One region of the Actinomadura sp. NPDC049753 genome, then DNA from elsewhere that is predicted to be linked to it. Evidence: riboswitches for the same ligand, from Rfam matches in the RefSeq annotation. Region 1 holds a riboswitch; the other holds the start of a gene.
What was found. Region 1 has a riboswitch for ZMP and ZTP ahead of AB0K37_RS33060 (bifunctional methylenetetrahydrofolate dehydrogenase/methenyltetrahydrofolate cyclohydrolase). Riboswitches for the same ligand answer to the same signal wherever they lie in the genome.
Positions count from the first base shown of each region.

Region 2: it holds a riboswitch for ZMP and ZTP, as region 1 does, so the genes downstream of both, glyA (serine hydroxymethyltransferase) here and AB0K37_RS33060 (bifunctional methylenetetrahydrofolate dehydrogenase/methenyltetrahydrofolate cyclohydrolase) in region 1, are expected to answer to the same signal.

Region 1 is NZ_JBFARL010000186.1:2,141-13,903, forward strand. Features, by position in the region: gene AB0K37_RS33030 (HSP90 family protein) at 1-542, opposite strand, end outside; gene AB0K37_RS33035 (hypothetical protein) at 658-1,245, shown strand; gene AB0K37_RS33040 (malate dehydrogenase) at 1,423-2,412, opposite strand; gene AB0K37_RS33045 (NADP-dependent isocitrate dehydrogenase) at 2,680-3,897, opposite strand; gene AB0K37_RS33050 (DUF3017 domain-containing protein) at 4,036-4,476, opposite strand; gene AB0K37_RS33055 (FHA domain-containing protein) at 4,770-5,501, shown strand; gene AB0K37_RS33060 (bifunctional methylenetetrahydrofolate dehydrogenase/methenyltetrahydrofolate cyclohydrolase) at 5,693-6,553, opposite strand; ZMP/ZTP riboswitch at 6,616-6,701, opposite strand; gene AB0K37_RS33065 (GNAT family protein) at 6,826-7,419, shown strand; gene AB0K37_RS33070 (hypothetical protein) at 7,439-7,615, opposite strand; gene AB0K37_RS33075 (GAP family protein) at 7,768-8,394, opposite strand; gene purH (bifunctional phosphoribosylaminoimidazolecarboxamide formyltransferase/IMP cyclohydrolase) at 8,716-10,281, opposite strand; gene purN (phosphoribosylglycinamide formyltransferase) at 10,262-10,993, opposite strand; gene AB0K37_RS33090 (DUF4190 domain-containing protein) at 11,167-11,640, shown strand; partial or broken gene AB0K37_RS33095 (DUF6350 family protein) at 11,681-11,763, opposite strand, start outside.
Region 2 is NZ_JBFARL010000165.1:6,339-18,101, reverse strand. Features, by position in the region: gene AB0K37_RS31410 (phosphoglycerate kinase) at 82-1,269, shown strand; gene tpiA (triose-phosphate isomerase) at 1,272-2,081, shown strand; gene secG (preprotein translocase subunit SecG) at 2,222-2,464, shown strand; gene AB0K37_RS31395 (RNA polymerase-binding protein RbpA) at 2,547-2,918, shown strand; gene bla (class A beta-lactamase) at 3,207-4,142, shown strand; gene AB0K37_RS31385 (MFS transporter) at 4,232-5,386, shown strand; gene AB0K37_RS31380 (Lrp/AsnC family transcriptional regulator) at 5,464-5,955, shown strand; partial or broken gene AB0K37_RS31375 (EamA family transporter) at 6,065-6,898, shown strand; ZMP/ZTP riboswitch at 7,003-7,089, shown strand; gene glyA (serine hydroxymethyltransferase) at 7,143-8,414, shown strand; gene AB0K37_RS31365 (class I SAM-dependent methyltransferase) at 8,418-9,203, opposite strand; gene AB0K37_RS31360 (GNAT family N-acetyltransferase) at 9,187-9,942, opposite strand; gene AB0K37_RS31355 (hypothetical protein) at 10,024-10,293, opposite strand; gene AB0K37_RS31350 (hypothetical protein) at 10,354-11,763, opposite strand, start outside.

The DNA of each region.
Region 1 (11,763 bases):
TCGACCGGGAGGAGCGACCCGTAGGTGGCGGCCAGCTCGGCGACGACCGGGGGGCTGAGCAGCTCCGCCGAGCCCGGCCGCGCCCGCAGCGTCACCGTCGTGCCCGGCTCGTCGCGCTCGCCCGGCTCGACCCGGTAGCTGCCCTCGGACCGTCCCGTCCACCGGACGGCGCCGCCGCCGCGCGCGGACCGCGTCACGACCTCGATCTCGTCCGCGACGAGGAACGCCGACAGCAGCCCGATCCCGAACTGGCCGAGGAAGTCGTGCCGCGCGAAGCCCAGTTCGTCCCGCTTGGACGACCGCCCGATCGTCGCCAGCAGCGTGTGCACCTCGTCCTCGGTCAGGCCGACGCCGTCGTCGTGGACGCGCAGCACGCCGCCGCCCGTCTCGATCTCGACGCGCCCGCCGGCGCCGCGCGCGGTGATCGCGTCCACCGCGTTCTGCAGCAGTTCCCGCAGGTAGACACGCGGACTCGCGTAGAGGTGGCGGCTCAGCAGATCCACCACGCCCCGCAGGTCCACCTGGAACGCCTGTTCGGCCACCGCCCCGCCTCCCCCGATCACTTTCCGAGCGATCACACCCTAGCGACCGATACCGACGTCTCCGGATATTTTGCGACCGGTACCGTGCGTGGTCGGACCTATCCGTGGAGGACGCATGGCCGCGCTCCCCGCTCTGTGGCGCGGAATCCGAACCCTCGCCGTCTGCGCCCTCGGCCTGGCGGCGGCCTCCGCCGCCTACGTGTGGTGGAGCGAGCTCGCCGCGGTTCTCCTCACCATCGCGGGCTTCATCTGCTCGGTGGTCGCGCTGGGGCTTCTGTACGACACGCGGCGACCGCTGCGTTTCAAGAACGTGCCGCTGTCCCTCGGCGCCCTGGCCTTGCTCGTCCTCTACGGCGTCGGCGTCATCGCCGCGCGCGACATCACGATGACGCTGGCCGGCACCGACGCCGACGCGGTCGTGGCGGAGACCTGGACGACGCACGACCGCAAGGGCAGGACGCAGCACCACTGCACCCTCCGCCGCACCGACGGCACCCCGATCCCCCGCGAGTACGCGTCGAACTGCGAAGGCCACGAACAGGGCGACACCATCCCCGTCGTCCTCGACCCGCGGGGGCGCATCGCTCCGATCGGTGGCCCCAAGACGGACTTGCCCACGACCGGGGAGATCCAGGTGGCGTTGACCGCGGCTCTCGTCCTCCTCTTCTCGACGGCCCTCGGCAGCCCGCCCAAGCGCAGATGAACGGGTTCCTGCCTCCCGGCGCGCGTTCCCGGTGACGGCGTCCCGCGGGAGTCCGCGCGCCGGGCCGACGCGGTCGGGGCCTACCCCCGCAGTCCGGCTTGGGCCGGGCGCATGTGACGAGCCCCGGACCGCGGGGGTCCGGGGCTCGTCGCGTTCAGGTCAGATGCCGCGCTCGGGTCAGATGAGGCCGAGCTTGCGGACCGCCTCGCGCTCCTCCGACAGCTCCGCGACGGACGCGTCGATCCGGGCGCGGGAGAAGTCGTCGATCTCCAGGCCCTGGACGATCTCCCACTCGCCGTCCGCGGTGGTGACCGGGAAGGAGGAGATCAGGCCCTCGGGGACGCCGTAGGAGCCGTCCGACACGACCGCCATGGACGTCCAGTCGCCGTCGGCGGTGCCGTTCACCCAGGTGTGCACGTGGTCGATCGCGGCGGACGCGGCCGACGCCGCCGACGACGCGCCCCGCGCCTCGATGATCGCGGCGCCGCGCTTGGCGACGGTCGGGATGAAGTCGTTCTCCAGCCAGTCCTGGTCGTTCACGGTCTCGGCGGCGTTCCTGCCGGCGATCTCGGCGTGGAACAGGTCCGGGTACTGCGTGGCGGAGTGGTTGCCCCAGATCGTCATCCTGCGGATGTCGGAGACCGAGGCGCCCGTCTTCTTCGACAGCTGCGCGAGGGCGCGGTTGTGGTCCAGGCGCGTCATCGCGGTGAACCGCGCGGCCGGGACGTCCGGCGCGTGCTGCTGCGCGATCAGCGCGTTGGTGTTCGCCGGGTTGCCGACCACCAGGACCTTGACGTCGTCGGCGGCGCCGGCGTTGATCGCCTCGCCCTGCGGCTTGAAGATGCCGCCGTTGGCCTCCAGCAGGTCGCCGCGCTCCATGCCCTTCGTGCGCGGGCGGGCGCCGACCAGCAGCGCCACGTTCGTCCCCTCGAACGCCCGCCGGGCGTCGTCGAAGATGTCGATGCCGGACAGCAGCGGGAACGCGCAGTCGTCCAGTTCCATCGCGGTGCCCTCCGCGGCCTTCACCGCCTGCGGGATCTCCAGCAGGCGCAGGCGTACGGGCACGTCCGCGCCGAGCAGGTGCCCGGACGCGATGCGGAACAGCAGCGCGTAGCCGATCTGGCCCGCGGCGCCGGTAACGGTAACGGTGACTGGGGTGCGAGTCATGCGTCCTTCTCCTGCTGTGACCTGACGGGGCTCAGGCGGCCATCCTTGGGAAACCCGACCGCCCGAGAGGCCGCCCGCCCGCACTCCGTCGCGCGGGTTCTCTCGCCGTCGAGATAGTTGCGGTGCCAGGCTATCGCGCACGTCCCGCCCGCCACCGCGCAGGTGCGCTTCCCGGCATGCCCCCCGTCCCGAACAGGCGGAAGGCCGTCCCGGACGGATCCGGAACGGCCTTCACCCACGCGTGCGCGGGGAGCGACCGGCGACGCGCTAGCCGCCGATCTTCTTCTGGAGGTTGGTGTCGAGCGCCTCCAGGAAGCCCTGCGTGGTCAGCCACGGGGTCTCCCCGCCGACGAGCAGGGCCAGGTCCTTGGTCATCTGGCCGCTCTCGACGGTCTCGATGCAGACCTGCTCCAGCTTGCGGGCGAAGTCGATGACCTCGGGCTGGCCGTCGAGCTTGCCGCGGTGCTCCAGCCCGCGCGTCCAGGCGAAGATCGACGCGATCGGGTTGGTCGACGTCGGCTTGCCCTGCTGGTGCTGCCGGTAGTGCCGGGTCACCGTGCCGTGCGCGGCCTCCGCCTCGACGGTCCTGCCGTCGGGGGTCATGAGGACGGAGGTCATCAGGCCGAGGGAGCCGAAGCCCTGCGCGAGGGTGTCGGACTGGACGTCGCCGTCGTAGTTCTTGGCGGCCCAGACGAACCCGCCCTCCCACTTGAGCGCCGCCGCGACCATGTCGTCGATCAGGCGGTGCTCGTAGGTGAGGCCCTTGGCCTCGAACTCGGCCTTGAACTCGGTCTCGTAGATCTCCTGGAAGAGGTCCTTGAACCGGCCGTCGTAGGCCTTGAGGATCGTGTTCTTCGTCGACATGTACAGCGGCATCTCGCGGCTCAGCGCGTACCGCATGCTCGTCCGGGCGAAGTCGCGGATCGAGTCGTCGTAGTTGTACATGCCCATGGCCACGCCGCCGCCGGGGAACGAGGCGACCTCGAACTCCATGGGCTCGTCGCCGTTCTCGGGGGTGTAGGTGATCGTCACCTTGCCCGGGCCCGGCACGACGAAGTCGGTGGCCTTGTACTGGTCGCCGTGGGCGTGGCGGCCGATGATGATCGGCTTCGTCCAGCCGGGGACCAGGCGCGGGATGTTGGAGACAACGATCGGCTCACGGAAGATCACGCCGCCCAGGATGTTGCGGATCGTCCCGTTCGGGGACCGCCACATCTTCTTCAGGCCGAACTCCTCGACGCGCGCCTCGTCGGGGGTGATGGTCGCGCACTTCACACCGACGCCGTGCTCCAGGATGGCCTTGGCGGCGTCGACGGTGACCTGGTCGTCCGTGGCGTCACGGTGCTCGATCCCCAGGTCGTAGTACTTCAGGTCCACATCGAGGTAGGGCAGGATCAACTGGTCCTTGATGAATTTCCAGATGATCCGCGTCATTTCGTCGCCGTCGAGTTCGACGACCGGGCCCGCTACTTTGATCTTGGGCATGCTGTTGCTGTCCCTTTCCTACACCTGGCCAGCAGTCCTTGTAAGGCTCAACTGGCAAGGCTAGCCGAGGCGGTCATGAGGTCTAGACCTGGCCTTGCCCTGGGACCCGCCGCCTCCGGCCTGACCTGCGGCGACGCGCTAGCCGGGCGGCTCCTGCGCCGTCCGGGAGGAGCGCCCGGCGAGGATCAGCCGCACCCCGCGCACCAGCATCGTGAACGCGATCAGCACGCCGAACGCGCCGGCGAGGACGAGCCCGGTCTTGTTCATCGGCGGGACGCTCAGCGACACGAACGCGACCATCTCGCCGAGGATCACGAGCGTCCAGCAGTCGACCGACCGGCTCCGGACGGCGAGCGGGCCGAGCTGCGACTCGGGTAGCAGCAGCCGGGCCAGCGCGCCGATGAGCAGCGCGGCGGCCATCAGGCCCGAGCCCTTGCGGAAGTAGTTGAAGGCGCACAGCGTGAGCCCCGCGCCGACGCCGCTGAGCACGAGGAGGTACGGCAGCCGCGCGAGCCAGTGCGGGGCGGCGCTCCTCCGACGCGGCGCCTTGCGCCTGCGCCGGTGCACCTGGGTGCTCATGGCCCTCACGGTATAGGCAATCGAGCGCCGGCACGACATCGCGCACCCTCCGGCGGGAGCGGTCCGCGGGGGGACGCGAATGAGTCGGGGCGGAGACGCAAGCGAGGCGGCGGGGGAAGAGTCCGGTTTGTCGCCCGCCGCCGAAATGCGGATGGGACCTATGTGCTCAAGGTGATGGCCGAGAGCCCGGAATCCCCTGCGCCATCGGTCCTACTCGCCAGTAGGAGGGTGTGACGGCATGGCACCCGGGTAACCCGGCAGACAGGGGTCGCTAACTAGCTGGGAGGACTGCCGTGGAGGGGCCGTTCATGCGGATCGAGGACAGCGGGCTGGTGGTGCCGCTGCGCCCCGACGTGACGACGGTCGGGAGAGGGAGAGGAGTGGACATCCGCCTCGACGACCCGTCTGTGTCCCGTTTGCACGCAGAGATCGTCCGACGTGGCCCGTACGTCTACGTGGTGGACATGGGCCTGTCCCGCAACGGGACGCGCGTCAACGGCCGGCCGATCGCCCGCCGTGTGCTGGAGGACGGTGACGTCGTGAGCTTCGGCACGGCGCGCTGCCGGTTGGGGGGCATCCCCCGTGAGGAGGTCGACCCGGACGTCGAACTGCGGCGCGCCGTCGCGCCCGAGCTCACCCGCCGGGAGGTCGACGTGCTGACCTCGCTGTGCCGGCCCGCGCTGTCCGACGAGGCGTTCGTGGCCCCGGCCACGGCGCGCGACATCGCCGGCGAGCTGGTCGTCACGGAGGCCGCGGTCAAGCAGCACCTGCTGCGCCTCTACCAGAAGTTCCGGATCCCCGAAGGCGCCAACCGGCGCACTCGGCTCGCCAACGAGGTCATCGCGATGGGCCTCGTCCGCCCGCTGCCGCCGGTGCACGTGCCCCAGCAGGGCCGTCCGCCGATGGACGGGCGCGTCCCCGGGGTGCGCGGCACCACCGAGACGCGCCGGCCGGGCGCCACCGGTCACGCCCACGGCCCGGGCCGTCCGGCGCACAGCACGGCCGCGGGACGGAGGGCCAGCTGATGTGAGACCCGCGGTCGCCCTCTCCCGGCAGCGCAACCGGAGGGCGATCGCTCAGCCCCCGATGCGGCCGCGTAGGTGACGGGGCGGCCCAGGGACACGCCGGCGGGGGCCGCCACCTCGGTGCTGGTGGCGGCCCCCGCAGCGCGCGTATCGGCGGACGGTGCCCGGCCGGCTCGGCCAGGCCTGTCCGGTCAGACGGCTTGCTCGACGGCCTGCTCGGCGGCCTCGACGACGTTCGCGAGGAGCATGGCGCGGGTCATCGGGCCGACGCCGCCGGGGTTGGGCGCGACCCAGCCGGCGACGTCGCGGACGTCGGCGGCGACGTCCCCGGCGAGCTTGCCGTCCACGCGGGACACGCCCACGTCGAGGACGGCGGCGCCGGGCTTGACCATGTCGGCGGTGATGAGGCCGGGCACCCCGGCCGCGGCCACGACGATGTCGGCCTTGCGGGTGTGCTCGGCGAGGTCGCGGGTGGCGGTGTGGCAGAGGGTGACGGTCGCGTTCTCAGTGCGGCGGGTCAGCAGCAGGCCGAGGGAGCGGCCGACGGTGATGCCGCGGCCGACGACGGTGACCTCGGCCCCCTTCAGCGTGACGTCGAAGCGGCGCAGCAGCTCGACGATGCCCTTCGGCGTGCACGGCAGCGGGCCCGGCTGCATCAGGACGAGCCGGCCGAGGTTGACCGGGTGCAGGCCGTCGGCGTCCTTGGCCGGGTCGATGCGCTCCAGCACGCGCTGCTCGTCCAGGCCCTTCGGCAGCGGCAGCTGGACGATGTAGCCGGTGCAGGCGGGGTCGGCGTTCAGCTCGGCGACGGCGCGCTCCACCTCGTCCTGCGAGGCGGTGGCGGGCAGGTCGCGGCGGATGCTCTCGATGCCGACCTCGGCGCAGTCGCGGTGCTTCATGTTCACGTACGAGTGGCTGCCGGGGTCGTCGCCGACCAGGACGGTGCCGAGCCCGACGGAGACGCCGCGGTCGCGCAGCGCCTCGACGCGGACCTTGAGGTTCGAGCGGATCTCGGCGGCCGTGGCCTTGCCGTCCAGAATCTGTGCCGTCATGCGTTCCTCCGCGTGGATCTCGGCGGGACCGGGCCCCGGGCGCACAGCCCGGCCGGAAGGGTCCCGTCCACCCAGGCGCGCGGTGTCCGGACTGTCGTTCGCTCCCCGGTGGTGATCCACCTTGACCGCGCCAGTCGCGTAGGCCCCATGCTAACCGGCCGCCTGGAGGCGGCGGCCCCCGCGCTTCGTGGAGGGGGCCCGCGAGTGGCTTGCGGAAAAGGGCGCCGAGTGGCTCTGCCTGAGGCCGCCCCCGAGGTCCTAGCGTGCTCCGCATGAACGAGGAATGGTTCGAGCGGCCCGTCCTGACCGGGCGATACGTGCGGCTGGAGCCGCTGTCCGCCGAGCACGCCGCGGGGCTGTTCGAGGCGTCCAAGGACCCGGACCTGTGGACGTGGATGAGCCAGCGCCGGCCGGAGAGCGTCGCGGACATGCGCGCGCAGGTCGACCAGGCACTGGCGGCCTGCGAGCGCGGGATGCGCCTGCCCTGGGTCCAGATCGACGCGGTGACCGGGGAGGTCGCCGGGACGACGTCGTACTACGAGATCTCACCGACCGACCGCGGCCTGTGCATCGGCCACACGTGGATCGGGGCGCGGTGGCACCGGACGGGCCTCAACACCGAGGCGAAGCTGCTGCTCATGGGGCGCGCGTTCGGCGACCTGGGGGCGATCCGGGTCGGCTGGCACACGCACGTCCGCAACGAGCGGTCGCGCGCGGCGATCGAGCGGCTCGGGGCGGCGTTCGAGGGCGTCCACCGGAAGCACCGGATCCGCGCGGACGGCTCGATCCGCGACACCGCCGTCTACGCGATGACGGACGACGACTGGCCCGCCGCCGAGCGCGCACTGCGCGCGAGGCTGCGCTGACGGCCGGTCGGCGGGGCGCTCAGTCCTCGGAGCGCTGGCGCCAGCCGATGAGGCGGTCGGTGCCGTGCCAGCCGAGCTGGGCGGCGAGCACCGCGGCCAGGAACGCGGCGACCAGCCCGATCACCTGCCGGGACTCCATCAGCAGCAAGTCGGCCTGGTAGACGACGCCGAGCATGAGGGACATCAGCAGATTCATCCTGCCTCCACCACGGAACGCCCGCGCCGAGGTCAAGGGAGGGTCACAGGGGGGCGCGGCAGCCTGAGGCTACCCGCCCGGCGGCCGTGTGTGGACCCGTGGCGGAGAACGGGTCGCGCGAGGGCGGGCCGCGCGGGCCGCGCGGGCCGCCGTCAGTGGATGATCGCGATGAAGATCAGGCAGCAGATGATGTTGACCATCCAGCTGTTGTCCGTCATCCACTCCCGCGCGCGGGGCATGGCGCGTTCGGCGCGCCGGTGGAACAGCAGCACGGCGAGCAGCGGCAGCGCCGCGACCAGGAGGGTGGCCCCGACGAAGGCGGCGGCCGGCGCCACGCCCTCGTGGTGCTGCTCCAGGTTGGCCCCCACCGTGAGCATCACGATGATGTCGGAGGGCATCAGAATGATCAGCAGCAGCCCGGTCCTGAACGCCCGGCCCGGCCCGGCGTTCATCAGCGAGCCGAGCCACTTGGGCGGTTCGATCGTGGCCCGCTTCACGTAGTTGCGCATGATGGCGACCAGCAGCAGCGCGATCAGCACGTACTGGACGATCTTGCCGACCGAGCTGTCGTCGGACGGCTTGCCGATCTCCACGCTGTTGCCCACCAGCGCGAAGATGCCCCACGCGGCGGCGACCCCCGCGCTCGCCGAGATCGCCACGCCCGCCAGGAACGCCAGGGAGACCCGCACGGGCCTCGGGGTCGTCACCAGGATGATCGCCGACATGATCTGGGGCCCCGCCATCATCGTGATGGCCAGCGGGAGCACCTGAAAGCTCATGGCCCCTCCCCGCCGTGACTCCCGCCGCACGGGAGACGCCCCTCGTCAGGGCTCACGCTAGAGGAGCGATCGGGGCTCGATCCGCCGGTCGACGCGTTCTTGACCGGGAGCTGATCCTTTCTTCTGCCCCGAGGTGCGCCCGATGGCCCGCGCCAGGAACGCGACTGACCCGCCGCTGGGAAGCGCGGACGTGATTTCCGCGGTGGCGCGGGCCGAGAAGCGTCCAGGCGCGCCGGCGGGACGTTCCCCGCCGGCGCGCCTGGCAGGACGGCGTGCCTCGCGAACCCTCAGTGCTTCCGAACCCTCAGTGCTCGCGAACCCTCAGTGGAAGAAGTGCCGGACGCCGGTGAAGTAGAGGGTGATGCCGGCCTTCTCCGCCGCGGCGATCACCTTGTCGTCGTTGACGGACCCGCCGGGCTCGACGATCGCGCGGACGCCCGCCTCGGCCAGCACCTCCAGGCCGTCCGGGAACGGGAAGAACGCGTCGGACGCGCCCACCGACGCCGCGGCCCGCTCCCGCCCGGCCCGCGCGACGGCGAGCTTGGCGGAGTCGACCCGGTTGACCTGGCCCATGCCGACGCCGACGGTGGCGCCGTCCGCGGCCAGCAGGATCGCGTTCGACTTCACCGAGCGGATCGCCCGCCACGCGAACGCCAGGTCGCGCAGCGTCGCCTCGTCCGCGGCGGCGCCGGTCTTGAGCTCCCAGGAGGACGGGTCGTCGCCGCCGGCGTCCACGCGGTCCACGTCCTGCAGCAGCACGCCGCCGTCGACGCGCCGGTACTCGACGCCGCCCGCCGGGGCGTCCGGGCAGACCAGCAGGCGGATGTTCTTGAAGCGGTCCTTCAGGACGGTCACGGCCTCGTCCTCGAAGGACGGGGCGACCAGCACCTCGGCGAAGCTCTCGGTGACCTGGCGGGCCATCTCGGCGGTGACCGGCCGGTTCGCCGCGATCACACCGCCGTACGCCGACACCGGGTCGCAGGCGTGCGCCCTGCGGTGCGCCTCGGCGATGTCCGCGCCGACCGCGATGCCGCACGGGTTGGCGTGCTTGATGATCGCGACGCACGGCTCGGTGAAGTCGTAGGCGGCGCGGCGCGCGGCGTCGGTGTCGACGTAGTTGTTGTAGGACATCTCCTTGCCGTAGAGCTGCTCGGCCCCGGCCAGGCCGCTCTCGCCCGGCGAGCGGTACAGGGCGGCCCGCTGGTGCGGGTTCTCGCCGTACCGCAGGGTGTTCGAGCGCTCCCAGGTGGCGCCGAGGAAGTCGGGCCACCGCGTCTCGGCGGCGGTCTCGTCGGGCGCGTAGTCGCCGGCGAACCAGGAGGCGACGGCCACGTCGTAGGACGCGGTGTGCGCGAACGCCCGCGCGGCCAGGCGGCGGCGCTCCTCCAGGGTGAAACCGCCGGCGTTCACGGCGTCCAGGACCGTCCCGTAGGCGGACGGGTCCACCACGACGGAGACGCTCGCGTGGTTCTTCGCGGCGGCGCGGACCATCGTGGGCCCGCCGATGTCGATCTGCTCGACGCACTCGTCCGGCGTCGCGCCCGAGTCCACCGTGTCGGCGAACGGGTACAGGTTCGCGACCACGAGGTCGAACGGCTCGACGGCCAGGTCGTCGAGCTGCTGGAGGTGGTCCTCCTTGCGCCGGTCGGCGAGCAGGCCCGCGTGCACCTTCGGGTGCAGGGTCTTGACCCGTCCGTCCAGGCACTCGGGGAACCCGGTGAGCTTCTCCACCCTCATCACCGGGACGCCGGCGGCGGAGATCCGGCCCGCCGTCGACCCGGTCGAGACGATCTCCACTCCCGCCTCGTGCAGGCCGCGGGCCAGATCCTCCAGCCCGGACTTGTCGTACACGCTGATCAGCGCGCGCTTAATCGCCACCCGACTCACCGGTCGAGCTCCCCTCTTGATCGGACGAACCCCTGTCGGACGAACCGCTGTCAGACGGACCGGTGGCGGAGGCCTCGCCGCCGGGCGAGTCCGCGCAGGTCCGGCACTTCATCGAGACCCGTCGGCCGCGCACGGTCCACCCGTCGCGGGCCAGCCGTCCGACGACGTCGACCAGGAGCCGGCGCTCCACCTGCTTGATCCGCTCGTGCAGGGAGTCTTCGTCGTCATGCCAGCCCACGGGGACGGTCTCCTGGGCGATGACGGGTCCGGTGTCCACGCCTTCGTCGACGAAGTGAACCGTACAGCCCGTGACCTTCACCCCGTACGCCAGGGCGTCCCGTACGGCGTGCGCGCCGGGGAAGGACGGCAGCAGCGCGGGGTGGGTGTTGACCGTCCGGCCGCCGAAGCGCGCCAGGAACCGCGGGCCGAGGATCTTCATGAAGCCGGCGGACACCACGAGGTCGGGCTCGTGCTCGGCGACCGTCTCGGCGAGCGCCGCGTCCCAGTCGTCCCGGGACGGGAAATCCGGTATGCAGAGGGTGAAAGTCGGCAATCCCGCCCGTTCGGCGCGCTCGGTTCCGCCGATATCGGGGCGGTCCGCCCCCACGGCCACCACTTTCGCCCCGTAGGCTGGATCCGCGCACGCGTCGAGCAGCGCTTGTAGGTTGGTCCCCGCGCCGGAGACGAGGACGACGAGCCGGGCGGACACCATTTCTCCCCGGTGGACGTTGCTGGGACGACACGAAGCCTATCGGGCGACCTCGGCGCGGCCTCACCCCAGACCGCCCGAACCGGAAGCCCGCCCCGACCAGAGCCCGCACGAACACAGACCGTACGTACACCCCGCATGGAACCGAGATGCGCACGCCCCAGGAGGAGAAGAACGTGAGCGACCAGCCGGACCGTCCGGCCCAGCCCGATGACCGCCCCGACGGGCGGCCGGCGGGAGAGCCGCCCGCGGGACCGCGCCAGGGCGGGCGAGGCACCGGCTGGCGTGCACTGTGGCTCGGCGGCATCGCCCTGCTGACCGCGTTCTTCTTCTACCCGCTCGGCCTGGTGCTCGGCATCGCCGCGCTCGTCGTCGGCGTCAAGGCCCGCCGCAGCGCCCGCCGAACGCACGACGCCGCCCCCGGCGCCGTCCCCGGCATCGTGCTCGGGTCGATCGGGCTGGTGTTCTCGCTGCTGTCGGTCTCCCTGACGGCGTTCCTGTGGACGGAGCTGAGCGGCTACCAGAGCTGCGTCAGCGCGTCCAACACCACCACCGACAAGCAGGCGTGCCGCGCCGAGTACTACCCGAAGATCGAGAAGAAGCTCGACCTGCCCGCCGGCAGCATGGACAAGTACGGCGACCTGCTCTGACCCAGCGTTCCGCCCCCGCCGCAGGTCGGGGCGGGCCGGTCTAGGCGTCCTGGTCGGGGTCGTCGCGGAGGACGTAGATGGCGCCGCCCCGGTTCTCGGTGCGTCCCGAGTCCTCGCGGGGCG
Region 2 (11,763 bases), on a different contig from region 1:
CCCCACCCCGCCCCCCCGCCCCCCCCCCGGCCCCCCCCCCCCCCCCCCCCGGGGCCGTGTACGGAAGGACACCGCATCCCGATGCGCACCATTGACGACCTCGACGTCGCCGGACGGCGCGTCCTGCTGCGCGCGGACCTCAACGTCCCGCTGCAGGACGGGCGGATCACCGACGACGGGCGGATCCGGGCCAGCCTGCCGACGATCGAGGCGCTGCGGGCCCGGGGCGCCAGGGTCATCGTCTGCGCCCACCTCGGCCGCCCCAAGGGGCAGGTCAAGCCCGAGCTGTCGCTCGCGCCGGTCGCCGCCCGCCTGGGCGAGCTGCTGGGCGCGCGGGTGGCGGCCGCGACCGACGTCGTGGGCGACTCCGCCCGCGCCGCGGCCGACGGCCTCGCCGACGGCGGCGTCGCGCTGCTGGAGAACCTGCGCTTCGAGCCGGGCGAGACCAGCAAGGACGACGCCGAGCGCGGCGCCTTCGCCGACCGGCTGGCCGCGCTCGCCGAGGTCTACGTGGGGGACGGGTTCGGCGCGGTGCACCGCAGGCACGCCTCCGTCTACGACGTGCCGAAGCGGCTGCCGCACGCCGCGGGCGGGCTGATCGCCGCCGAGGTCGCGGTGCTCAGGAAGCTCACCGAGGACGTCGAGCGCCCCTACGCCGTCGCGCTCGGGGGGTCCAAGGTGTCCGACAAGCTCGGGGTCATCGACAACCTGCTCGGCAAGGCCGACCGCATCCTCATCGGCGGCGGCATGGTCTTCACCTTCCTCAAGGCGCAGGGGCACGAGGTCGGGCAGAGCCTCCTCGAGGAGGACCAGCTCGGCACCGTCCGCGAGTACCTGCGCCGCGCCGAGGAGACCGGGGTCGAGTTCGTGCTGCCGGTCGACATCGTCGCGGCCACCGCGTTCGCCGCGGACGCCGACCACGACGTGGTCCTCGCCGACGCGATCCCGGCCGACCGGCTGGGCCTGGACATCGGGCCCGAGTCCGGCAAGCTGTTCGCCTCGCGCCTCGCCGACGCCAGGACGGTCTTCTGGAACGGCCCCATGGGCGTTTTCGAGATGGAGCCCTACTCGCACGGCACCCGCGCCGTCGCGCAGGGCCTCATCGACTCCGGCGCGTTCACCGTGGTCGGCGGCGGCGACTCGGCCGCCGCCGTCCGGCTGCTCGGCTTCGACGAGGCGGCCTTCTCCCACATCTCGACCGGCGGCGGCGCGAGCCTCGAGTACCTCGAAGGCAAGACGCTGCCCGGCCTGCAAGCCCTGGAGGACTGACGATGGCCCGCGCGACCCCTTCCGGCGGCCCGGGCGGCCGCAAGCCGCTCATGGCCGGCAACTGGAAGATGAACAACAACCACCTCGAGGCGATCGCGCTCGTCCAGAAGATGGCGTTCGCGCTCAAGGACGCCGACTACGAGGCCGTCGACGTCGCGGTGATCCCGCCGTTCACCGCGCTCCGCTCGGTGCAGACCCTGATCGAGGCCGACAAGTACGGCATCCAGTACGGCGCGCAGGACGTCTCCCAGTACGCGTCCGGCGCCTACACCGGTGAGATCTCCGCGGCGATGCTGGCCAAGCTCGGCTGCACCTACGCCGTCGTCGGGCACTCCGAGCGGCGCCAGTACCACGCCGAGGACGACGCGGTCGTCAACGCCAAGGCCAGGGCCGCGCTCGCCGCCGACCTCACCCCGATCCTGTGCGTGGGCGAGGGGCTGGAGGTCCGCAAGGCCGGCGGGCACGTCCCGCACGTGCTCGCGCAGGTCGACGGCGGGCTGGAGAAGATCACCGCCGACCAGGTGCGGCGCACGGTGATCGCCTACGAGCCCGTCTGGGCGATCGGCACCGGCGAGGTCGCCACGCCGCAGGACGCGCAGGAGGTCTGCGGGGCCATCCGCACGCGGCTCGCCGAGCTGTACGACGGCGGTGTGGCCGACGAGGCGCGTATCCTGTATGGCGGTTCGGTGAAGGGCGGCAACGTCGCCGGGATCATGGCGCAGGCCGACGTGGACGGCGCCTTGGTCGGAGGTGCCAGCCTGGACCCGGGAGAGTTCGTCAAAATCTGCCGGTACCGGGATCTGCCGGTCTGATCACATCTGATCAATTCCGCGTGAACCGGGGGTTCTTGCCGAACCAGCGGGGACTTCGTCGTACCCTTCGTAGCTGACGGGTAAACGCCCGGTCCGGCTCGACCTCCGTCCTGAACTAACAGACAAGGCGCTGAAGAAACGTGATCATCGCAACGTCCATCGTGCTCATCGTCACGAGCCTGCTGATGGTGGTCCTCGTCCTGATGCACAAGGGCAAGGGCGGCGGCCTGTCCGACATGTTCGGCGGCGGCGTCTCGTCCTCCCTCGGAGGGTCGTCGGTGGTCGAGCGCAACCTCGACCGGCTGACCATCGGCGTCGGGGTGGTCTGGTTCGCCTCGATCGTCGTGCTCGGACTGCTGTTCAAGCACAAGGGCGTCGGCTGAGCCGGCCCGTCCAACACATGCGAGCGCCGCGCCGTCCTCGAAGGTCACGGGCGGCGGCGGCACACCAAGCGAGGAGTATTCCGTGGGTAGTGGCAACGCGATTCGGGGCAGCCGTGTCGGGGCCGGTCCGATGGGTGAGGCGGAGCGCGGCGACGCCGCCCCCCGCGTCTGGGTGACCTTCTACTGCGCCAACCGGCACGAGACCCGCCCCAGCTTCGCGACGGACGTCGCGGTCCCCGACACCTGGGACTGCCCGCGCTGCGGGTTCCCCGCCGGCCAGGACTCCGAGAACCCCCCGGCCCCGCCGAAGACGGAGCCGTACAAGACCCACCTCGCGTACGTGAAGGAGCGGCGCAGCGACGAGGACGGCGAGGCCATCCTGGAGGAGGCGCTCGCCAAGCTCCGGCAGAAGCGCGCCGCCGTCAAGCAGGCCATGGAGGCCGCGGCCCGCTGACGCCGCCGAAGCCACCGTGTGGCCCGACCCCGACGGGGGTCGGGCCACACGTGTTTCTCCGCCCGCCCGGTCCCGTGCGTCGTCGATCAGCGGACGGCCCACGGGACACGCGGGCGCCGGCGGAATCGCGCGGCCTCCGCTGGGGCGCCCCAGCCCGCCGGTCTGACCAGCCCTCATATGCCTATGCGTATGGCGGCGCGAGCGATACCCATATTGGACGTCACGAGTGCGGCTCTGGTCTGCTGGGCGGCGTCCGCCCTCCGCCCCCGGGAAAGCAGGTGCCTCCGCATGCCGTTCGAGCATTCCGGCTCCTCCCGGCGGGCGCTGCTGGCGGCCGCGGCCCTGCTGCCGCTGGCGGGATGCGGCGACAGGGAGCGCACGACGTCCGCGCCGTCCTCGCCGCCCGCCCGGCGCTCGGCCGCGCCGCCGGACCTGTCGCGGTTCGCGGCGCTCGAACGCCGGCACGGCGCCCGCCTCGGCGTCTACGCGGTGGCGACCGGGACCGGGGCCGAGGTGGCCTACCGCGCCGACGAGCGCTTCGCGTTCTGCTCCACCTTCAAGACCCTCGCCGCGGCGGCGGTCCTGCACCGCAATCCGCTCGGGCACCTGGACGAGCGCGTCACCTACACCCGGGCCGACGTGAGCTCCATCTCACCGATCACCGAGGACCGGGTCGGCACCGGAATGACCATCCGGGAGCTGTGCGACGCCGCCATCCGCTTCAGCGACGGCACGGCCGGGAACCTGCTGATGCGCGACGCCGGCGGACCGGCGGGGCTGACCGCCTACCTGCGAGGGCTCGGCGACGCGGTCGGGCGCATGGACGACTACGAGCCCGAGCTGAACAGGGTGCGCCCGGGCGACCCCCGCGACACCACCAGCCCCCGGGCGATCGCCGCCGACTACCGCGCGATCGTCCTCGGGGACGCGCTGGAGCCCGCCAAGCGCGCCCTGGTCCGCGGCTGGCTGGAGCGCAGCGCCACCGCCGTCGGAGCCGAACGCGTCAGGGCGGGCCTGCCGCAGGGGTGGAAGGCGGCGAGCAAGACCGGGACCGGCGACTACGGCCGGGCCAACGACATCGCCGTCGTGCGGCCTCCCCGCGGCGCCCCGCTGATGGTGGCCGTCATGACCGACCGGCGGGGCTACGGCGCCCCGCCGAAGAACGCCCTGGTCGCGCAGGCCACGGCGCTGGTCGTCTCCGACCTGTCCCGGGCAGGGCTGTGACCGCCGTCTCCGTCCCCGCGCCCGCCCCCGCGCCACCCGGCCCACCGCCCGCCCCCGCCGCGGATCCGTCCGACCGCCGGGTGGTCGCGATGGTCGTGGCGACCCAGCTCGCCGCCAGCCTCGGCTTCTTCTCCGTGATGGCGCACCTCGTCGCCCACCTCCGTCACGACCTCGGGCTGCTGGCCGGGACGGTCGGGCTGGTCCTCGGCGTGCGGGTGGGCCTGCAGTACGCGCTGCTCCTGCCGGTCGGCACGGTCACCGACCTGCTCGGCGGCCGCCGGACCGGAATGATCTCCTGCGCCGTGCGGGCGCTGGGGTTCGCGATGCTCGGCTCCGCCGAGAGCGTCGGCGCTCTGCTGGGCGCGGCCGTCGCCCTCGCGGTCGGCGGCGCCCTCTACAACCCCGCGGGCCACAGCCTGCTGGCGTCCGTCGGCCCCGGCATCCGGTCCGCCGGCTTCGCCGCCTACGTCGTCGCCCAGCACCTGGCGACGGTCGCGGGACCGCCGATGGGGCTTCTGCTGCTGGGCACGGGGTCCGGGTTCGCACTCCTGACGGGGACGGCCGCCGCTCTCTGGACGGTCGCCGGCGTCCTTTTCCTTTTCGTGCCCCGGTCCGTCGGGGGGAGCGCGCCCGCGCGCCCCCGCGACGTGCTCGCGGGCGTGCGGGCGGTGCTCGGCGACCGGGCGTTCCTGTACTTCGCGCTGCTGACCGCGCCCACGACGCTGCTCGCCAACCACATCATGACGGCCGTGCCCCTCCTCGGCTTCGAACCCGCGGTGGCGACGCTGTGCTTCTCCCTCCTGGCCATGGTCGCGGCGGCCGTCCAGCCCTTCGTCGCCGTCCGGCGCCGCGGCGAGCGTCCGTGGGTGCTGCGGGCCGGGCTGCTGTGCGCCGCGGCGGGGTTCTTCGTCCTCGCGGCGCTGGACGGCACGCGGCCCGGGCCGCTGATGGTCGCGGCCGTCCTCAACGGGGCCGCCAACGGCCTCGTCCAGCCGGCGGTCTTCCAGCGCACCGCCCGGCGCGCTCCGCCGGAGCGCTTCGGCTCCTACTACGGCGTCCTGGCGTTCTGCGCCGGCATGTTCTCCTCCGCGGGCGACCTGGTGATCGGCCGCCTCTTCGACCTCGGTCCGGCGGGCGCGGCGTGGGCCCTGGCCGGCGTCGGCGCCTGCGCGCTCCTGGCGGCGGCGTGCACCGCGGCGGGCACCATGGCGGGCCCTGTGGCGGGCCCGGCCCGGGGCGAATAATCTTCGGGGAACGGGACGTCCGGGCGCGGTTCCCGCACGGGAGTTCGGCGTCCGCCGGGCAGTTCGGGAGGGACCACATGGACGCGGTCGACCAGGCGATCCTGCGGCGCCTGCAGCGGGACGGGCGGCAGACCAACCGCGAACTGGCGGAGGCGGTGGGGATCGCCCCGTCCACGGCCCTGGAGCGGACGCGGGCGCTGCGCTCGCGGGGCGTCATCACCGGGTTCCACGCGGCGGCCGACCTGGAGCGGCTGGGGCGCGGCGTGCAGGCGCTGATCTCGATCAGGATCCGGCCGCAGTCGCGCGAGGCGATCGAGTCCGCCCGCGACAGCATGGCCTCCATGCCCGAGACGATCGGGGTCTTCGTCGTGACCGGTAACGAGGACCTGCTCGTCCACGTGGCCGTGCCGAGCACCGCCTACCTCCGCGACTTCGTCCTCGACCGGCTGGCGCGCCGCAAGGAGTACGTGGACGTCCGCACCATCGTCGTGTACGACTACGTGCAGCCGGTCGAGCAGTCCGAACTTCCGTCGGCCCATCGACCTGAAGGGCGAACGTCCTACAGCTGACGCATGAAGTTCCCCGTCAGTGGCGAAGGAATGACGGCCCCAGTCGGCTGGAGCGAACGAATGACGGGTCAGAAGCCTGAGTTCCGCATGTTCGCCTAGCTTCGGCGGCATGGACCGATGGAACAACTCATCCGGTGTGCTGCTGGTACTCGCCGCCGGTGTGCTCTGGGGAACGGTCGGGCCGGCGCAGGTGCTGGCGGCGCCGTCCGCGGACCCGGTCGCGGTCGGCGGCGCCCGGATCCTGTCGGGCGGGCTCGTCCTCGCCGCCCTCGTGCTCGTGGCGGACCGCCGCGCGTTCCTGGCGCTGACCAGGCGCACCTGGCCGCCCCTCGCGGCGGCCTCGGCGGCGACCGGAGTCTTCCAGGCGTCGTTCTTCAGCGCGGTCGACCGGACCGGCGCGGCCGTCGCGACCGCCGTCGTGTTCGGGCTCGCGCCCGTCTCCACCGGCCTCTGCGAGCGGCTCGTCCTGGGCGCACGGCTCAGCCGCCGCTGGTGGGCCGGGACGGCCTGCGCGGTCGGCGGCGTGGCGCTGCTGATGATGCCGGGGGAGGCCGTCCACGCGGACCCGGCCGGGATCGCGCTGAGCCTGGCCGGCGGCACGTGCTTCGGCGTCTACACCGTGTCGGCCAAGGTGCTGGTGTCGGCCCGGGGCCTGACGGGCCACGGCGGCGGGATGCGCGGGGTGGGGATGGCCGGCGCGGTGTCGGTGACGCTGCTGGCCGGGGGAGCGGCCCTGCTTCCCTGGACGCTGCCGGAGCTGCCCGCCCTCGCCGCGCCGCGCTCGGCGGCCCTGGTGGCCTGGCTGGGGATCGCCGCCACCGCCGCCGCGTACATGTTCTTCGTCACCGGCCTCGGCCGGGTGGCGGCCGCGACCGCCGGGACGCTCAGCCTCGCCGAGCCGCTCGTCGCCGCCGGCCTGGCCGTGGCCGTCCTCGGCGAGCGGATGTCGGCGCCGGTCGCGGCGGGGTCGCTGCTACTGCTGGGCGGGCTGTTCCTGGTCTCGGTCCCCGGACGCGCGCCGCGCCGGCGCGGGCCCGCCCGGTATGATGGCGCCCACGCGACTGGCGCAGTCAAGGTGGAGACGACCACCGGGGAGCGAAAGTAGTCCGCACACCGCGCGCCTGGGTGTACGGGTCCCCTTCGCCGGGGCGCCCGAAGTCCCGGCGCGAGCAGCGCGGAGGCTCACGATGCACGAACCGGCCGTACCCCATCTGCAGGGCCAGGACCCCGAGATCGCCGCGCTGGTGGAGGCCGAGGCCCGCCGCCAGTACGAGAAGATCCGCCTGATCGCCTCGGAGAACTACGTCTCGGAGGCGGTGCTGGAGGCCGCCGGCACCGTCCTGACCAACAAGTACTCCGAGGGCTACGCGGGCAAGCGCTACTACGAGGGCCAGCAGAACGTCGACCCGATCGAACTGCTCGCCATCGAGCGGGCGAAGGGCGTGTTCGGCACCGAGCACGCCAACGTCCAGCCCTACTCGGGCTCGCCCGCCAACCTCGCCGTCTACATGGCGTTCCTGGAGCCCGGCGACCCGGTCATGGGCCTGTCGCTGCCGATGGGCGGCCACCTGACGCACGGCTGGTCGGTGTCGGCCACCGGCAAGTGGTTCCGGCCCGTCCGCTACGACGTGCGCGCCGACACCGGCCGGGTCGACATGGACCAGGTGCGCGACCTCGCCCTCAAGGAGCGGCCGAAGCTGATCTGGTGCGGCGGCACCGCGGTCCCGCGGACGATCGACTTCCCGGCGTTCGCCGAGATCGCCCGGGAGGCCGGGGCGGTCCTGGCCGCCGACATCGCGCACATCGCGGGCCTGGTCGCCGGCGGCGCGCACCCGTCCCCGGTCGGGTACGCCGACGTCGTCACCACCACCACGCACAAGACGCTGCGCGGCCCCCGCGGCGCCATGATCCTGTCGACGGCGGAGCACGCGAAGGCGGTCGACAAGGCCGTCTTCCCGGGCCTGCAGGGCGGGCCGCACAACCACACGACGGCCGCGATCGCCGTCGCGCTGAAGGAGGCGGCGCAGCCGGACTTCGCCGGGTACGCGCGGCAGGTGGTCGCGAACGCCAAGGTGCTGGCCGCCGCGCTGCTGGACCGCGGCTACGACCTGATCTCCGGCGGCACCGACAACCACCTCATCCTCATCGACCTGACCGGCAAGGGCGTCGCGGGCAAGCCCGCCGCGCAGGCCCTCGACCGCGCGGGCATCGAGCTGAACTACAACGCCGTCCCGTTCGACCCGCGCAAGCCCTTCGACCCGTCCGGGTTGCGGCTCGGCACCGCCGCGATCACCACCCGGGGGATCGGCGAGGAGCACATGCCGCGGCTCGCCGAATGGATCGACGAGGTGGTGCAGGCCGCCGCCAAGCAGGACGAGGCGGTCCTGGACCGGGTCGCCGGGCAGGTCCGCGAGCTGCTCGCGTCCTTCCCGATGCCCGGCTGGCGGTCCGCGCCCTGACGCTCAGCTCGGGCGCAGCAGTGTGATCATGCGCCAGGCCCCGGGGTCGGCGAGGGGCACCGCCTCCTCGCCGGCCCCGAAGTCGCCGTACTGCGCGACCGCCTCCAGCCCGCCGGCGAGGCGGATCGCGGCGTCCAGCTCGGTGGCGGTCCAGAAGCGGTAGGGCACGACGTCGCGCACGACCCGCGGTACCGCGCCCTCCCCGGTGATGGTCATCGTGACGCGGTCGTCGGCGATCTGGGTGACCGGGTCCAGCCGGTCGGACGGCTCGCCCCAGCGCACGCTCGCCCGGACGCCGTCCCGCTCGACCGTCCAGCCGGTGGTGACGCTCGGATCGTCGCCCAGCCGGTCGCGGGGATGCGACATCTCGACGACGTAGAGGCCGCCGGGGGACAGGTGCGCGGCGGCGCACCGCAGGTGCGCCACGAACGCGTCCAGCGTCATGAGGTGGGACGTGGAGTCCAGCATGGTCGCGACGAGGTCGAACCGGCGGCCCAGCGCGAACCGCGTCATGTCGCCCTCGACGACCTCCAGCCCGACGCCGGCGCGTTCGGCCTCGCGGGCCGCGTAGGCGCACATGCGCGGGTTCAGGTCGAGCGCCGTCGCCGCCAGCCCGCGGCGGGCGAGCTCGCGGGCGTGCTCCGCGGGCCCGGCGGCGAGCTCCAGCGCCGTGGCGGGGGCGAGGCCCTGCTCGGCGCACCAGCCGAGCAGGACGTCCACCTCGGCCGGCACGTCGCGGAACGAGCACGCCAGCTCGTAGGCCCAGGGGTCGTCATATACGCCGCTCACCCGCCCATCCTGCCAGCGCTCCCGGCTCGGCGGGACGGCCGTCCAGCCGCAGCCTGATCTCCACGATCGCGGCGTCCCCGGTGCGCCGCGTCCGCCCGCCGAGGGAGGTCAGCAGCCGCCGCATCCGGGCGTTCTCGCTCAGCGCGGTCGCCCGCACCTCCACCAGGCCGCGGTCCCGGGCCAGCGCGAGCAGCAGCCCGGCGAGGCCGCGGCCGAGCCCGCGGCCCTGCCAGGCGTCCTCGACCAGGAACGCGACCTCCGCCGCGCCCGGGTCGCGGACGAGGACCAGGTGCGCCAGCGCCAGCAGCGACCCGTCCGGGCCCTCGGCGACCAGCGTCAGGCCCCGGGAGGGATCGCAGAACCCCTCGAACGACCGGCGCGGCGGGTACGGCTTGGGGCTGAAGTAGCGCATCCGGCGGCTGTCCAGCGAGCAGCGCTCGTGCAGTGCCCGCACGGCGTCGGCGTCGCGGGGCTCGACCGGCCGGACGACCACCTGCGTCCCGTCGCGCAGCGCGATCCGCCGGGACGCCGACGGGCGCGGCGCCGCCGGGAGCGCGGCCCGCACCAGCGCGTCCGCCCGCGCCGCCTCCGTCGCGGTGAACGGCAGCCCGGCGCGCCGGAGCCGGACCGAGCGCCCGCGCACCGGGACGAGGAGGTCGCGGCGGTCGGGGTCCTCGTCGCCGGGGGCGTCCCAGCGGGCCTCGTCGGCGCGCAGCAGCTCGCCGAGGATCTCGGGCACCGCGTGCGGCTCGGCCCGGAGCCGGGCCGCCAGGGCGAGGGCGCGGGTCGGCTCGTCCTGGTGCGGGCGCCGCCGTCGTGGTCACGGCCTGCGGGTGGGGTTGACCGCGTCCTCCTCGGCCGGCGTGATCGGCGTGGGGCGCTCCTCGTCGCCCTCCCGCGCGGCCTGCCGCTCGTACTCGGTGACGCCGAGCCCGTCGCGGCTCTCCTCGGGCTCCTCGATCCTCAGCTCCTCGGGCGGGTCGTTCACATACTCCTCGGTCAGGGCGATCTGCTCGTCCTGGGTGTTGTCTCCCATGTCATCCATGTCCTCGCGGAAGTCGCGGGACTCACCGGGCTCGCGTGCCCTCATGACTCCTCCCGGTCCGGTTCGGGTTCGCTGATCGGACCGGTATCCCCGATGACCGGCGCCCTACTCCCGGTCGCGGACGGCGACGAGCCCGCCGACGACGCCCACGTACGCGGTCCCGTCCGGGCCGAGGGTGACGGGCGCCCAGCTGTTGTCGAACCACTTGCCCGTGCCGGTGAGCACCTTGTAGGCCGTCCGGCCCGTGTGGACGTCCACCGCGGTCAGGTACCAGGCGTCGATGAGGTCCCTGCGCGGCTCCTTCGTGTAGAGGTAGAGCAGCCCCGCGGGCACGGAGACCTTGGAGACGGTGGACGGGGAGCGCTCCGCGCTCGTCCAGACCGTCTCGCAGCCCGTCCCGTCCGGTTTCACGTCCACGCGGCTGACCCCGCCCACCGACGACCCGCCCGGCGGCAGGTCGAAGAAGTTGCGGTAGCCGTAGTTGTTCTCGACGAACAGGCTGCGGCCGTAGCCGATGAGCGAGTTGTCCGTCGCGCTCGCCCCGCTTCCGAACACCGGGACCTGGCAGACGAGCCCACCGTCGTCCGCGCGGCGGACGATCACGTGCATGCGGTCGTCGGCGTTGTCGGTGACGGCCACGTAGCCGTCGCCGAAGAACGTGGGGGTCGTCCCGGACCCCTGGTCGATCTGCCCGGGCTTGCGCCCGCTGCCCCGGTCGTACGGCTGCCGCCAGACGATCTCCGGGGTCCCGTCCACGCCGGCCCGCATCCGGTAGAGCGCGTGGTCGGACACGACCGAGACGCCGTTCTCCGCGGCCGCGAACGAGTTCTGGACGCCCTCGCCCGCCAGCCGCGTCATCCGGACGGCCCCGGACCCGGGATCCACCGTGCCGACGCGGCCGCCCCTCGTGATCCACCAGATCAGGCCGTTCCAGTCGGGCCCGACCGCGGTGACGGGGTCGCACTCCCCCTTCGGCCACGGGTTCGTCCAGGTGGCGCAGTCGTGGGGGAGGTGGCCGCCGAGGTCCCAGTCGTCGGTGACCGTGAAGCGCCAGTGGCCGTCCGGGCCCTTCTCGTGCGCGAAACGGCGCAGATGGAAGGAGGAGTCCGCCAGGACCGCGCGGTCCTGCGGGTCCAGGTAGTAGTACGCCCCGCCCGAGGTGTCGGTGAACACCGTGTCGAGGTTCAGCGAGAACACCGCCTGGACGGTGGACGGCCTGGGCGGCAGTTCGTAGGTCGCGAGATCCTTCAGCGTCCTCGGGTCGATCAGCCGCAGCGTGAGGTTCTGCCCGCGGGTGCACTGCGCGACGATCAGCCCCGTCCGGCGGGCGAACGTCACCGTCGAGCACAGCCCCGGCAGCCCGCCGCCCTTGGCCTCGGAGAGCACCTGCGGATCGCGGCCGAGCGGTCCCATGAACGGATAGGTGTCGGAGGCGTAACTGTCGGCGTGCATGGACGACGTCCCCACCGGCCCCTGGTGCGGGTTGGCCGGGACGGGCCGCCCCGCCAGAGGCGC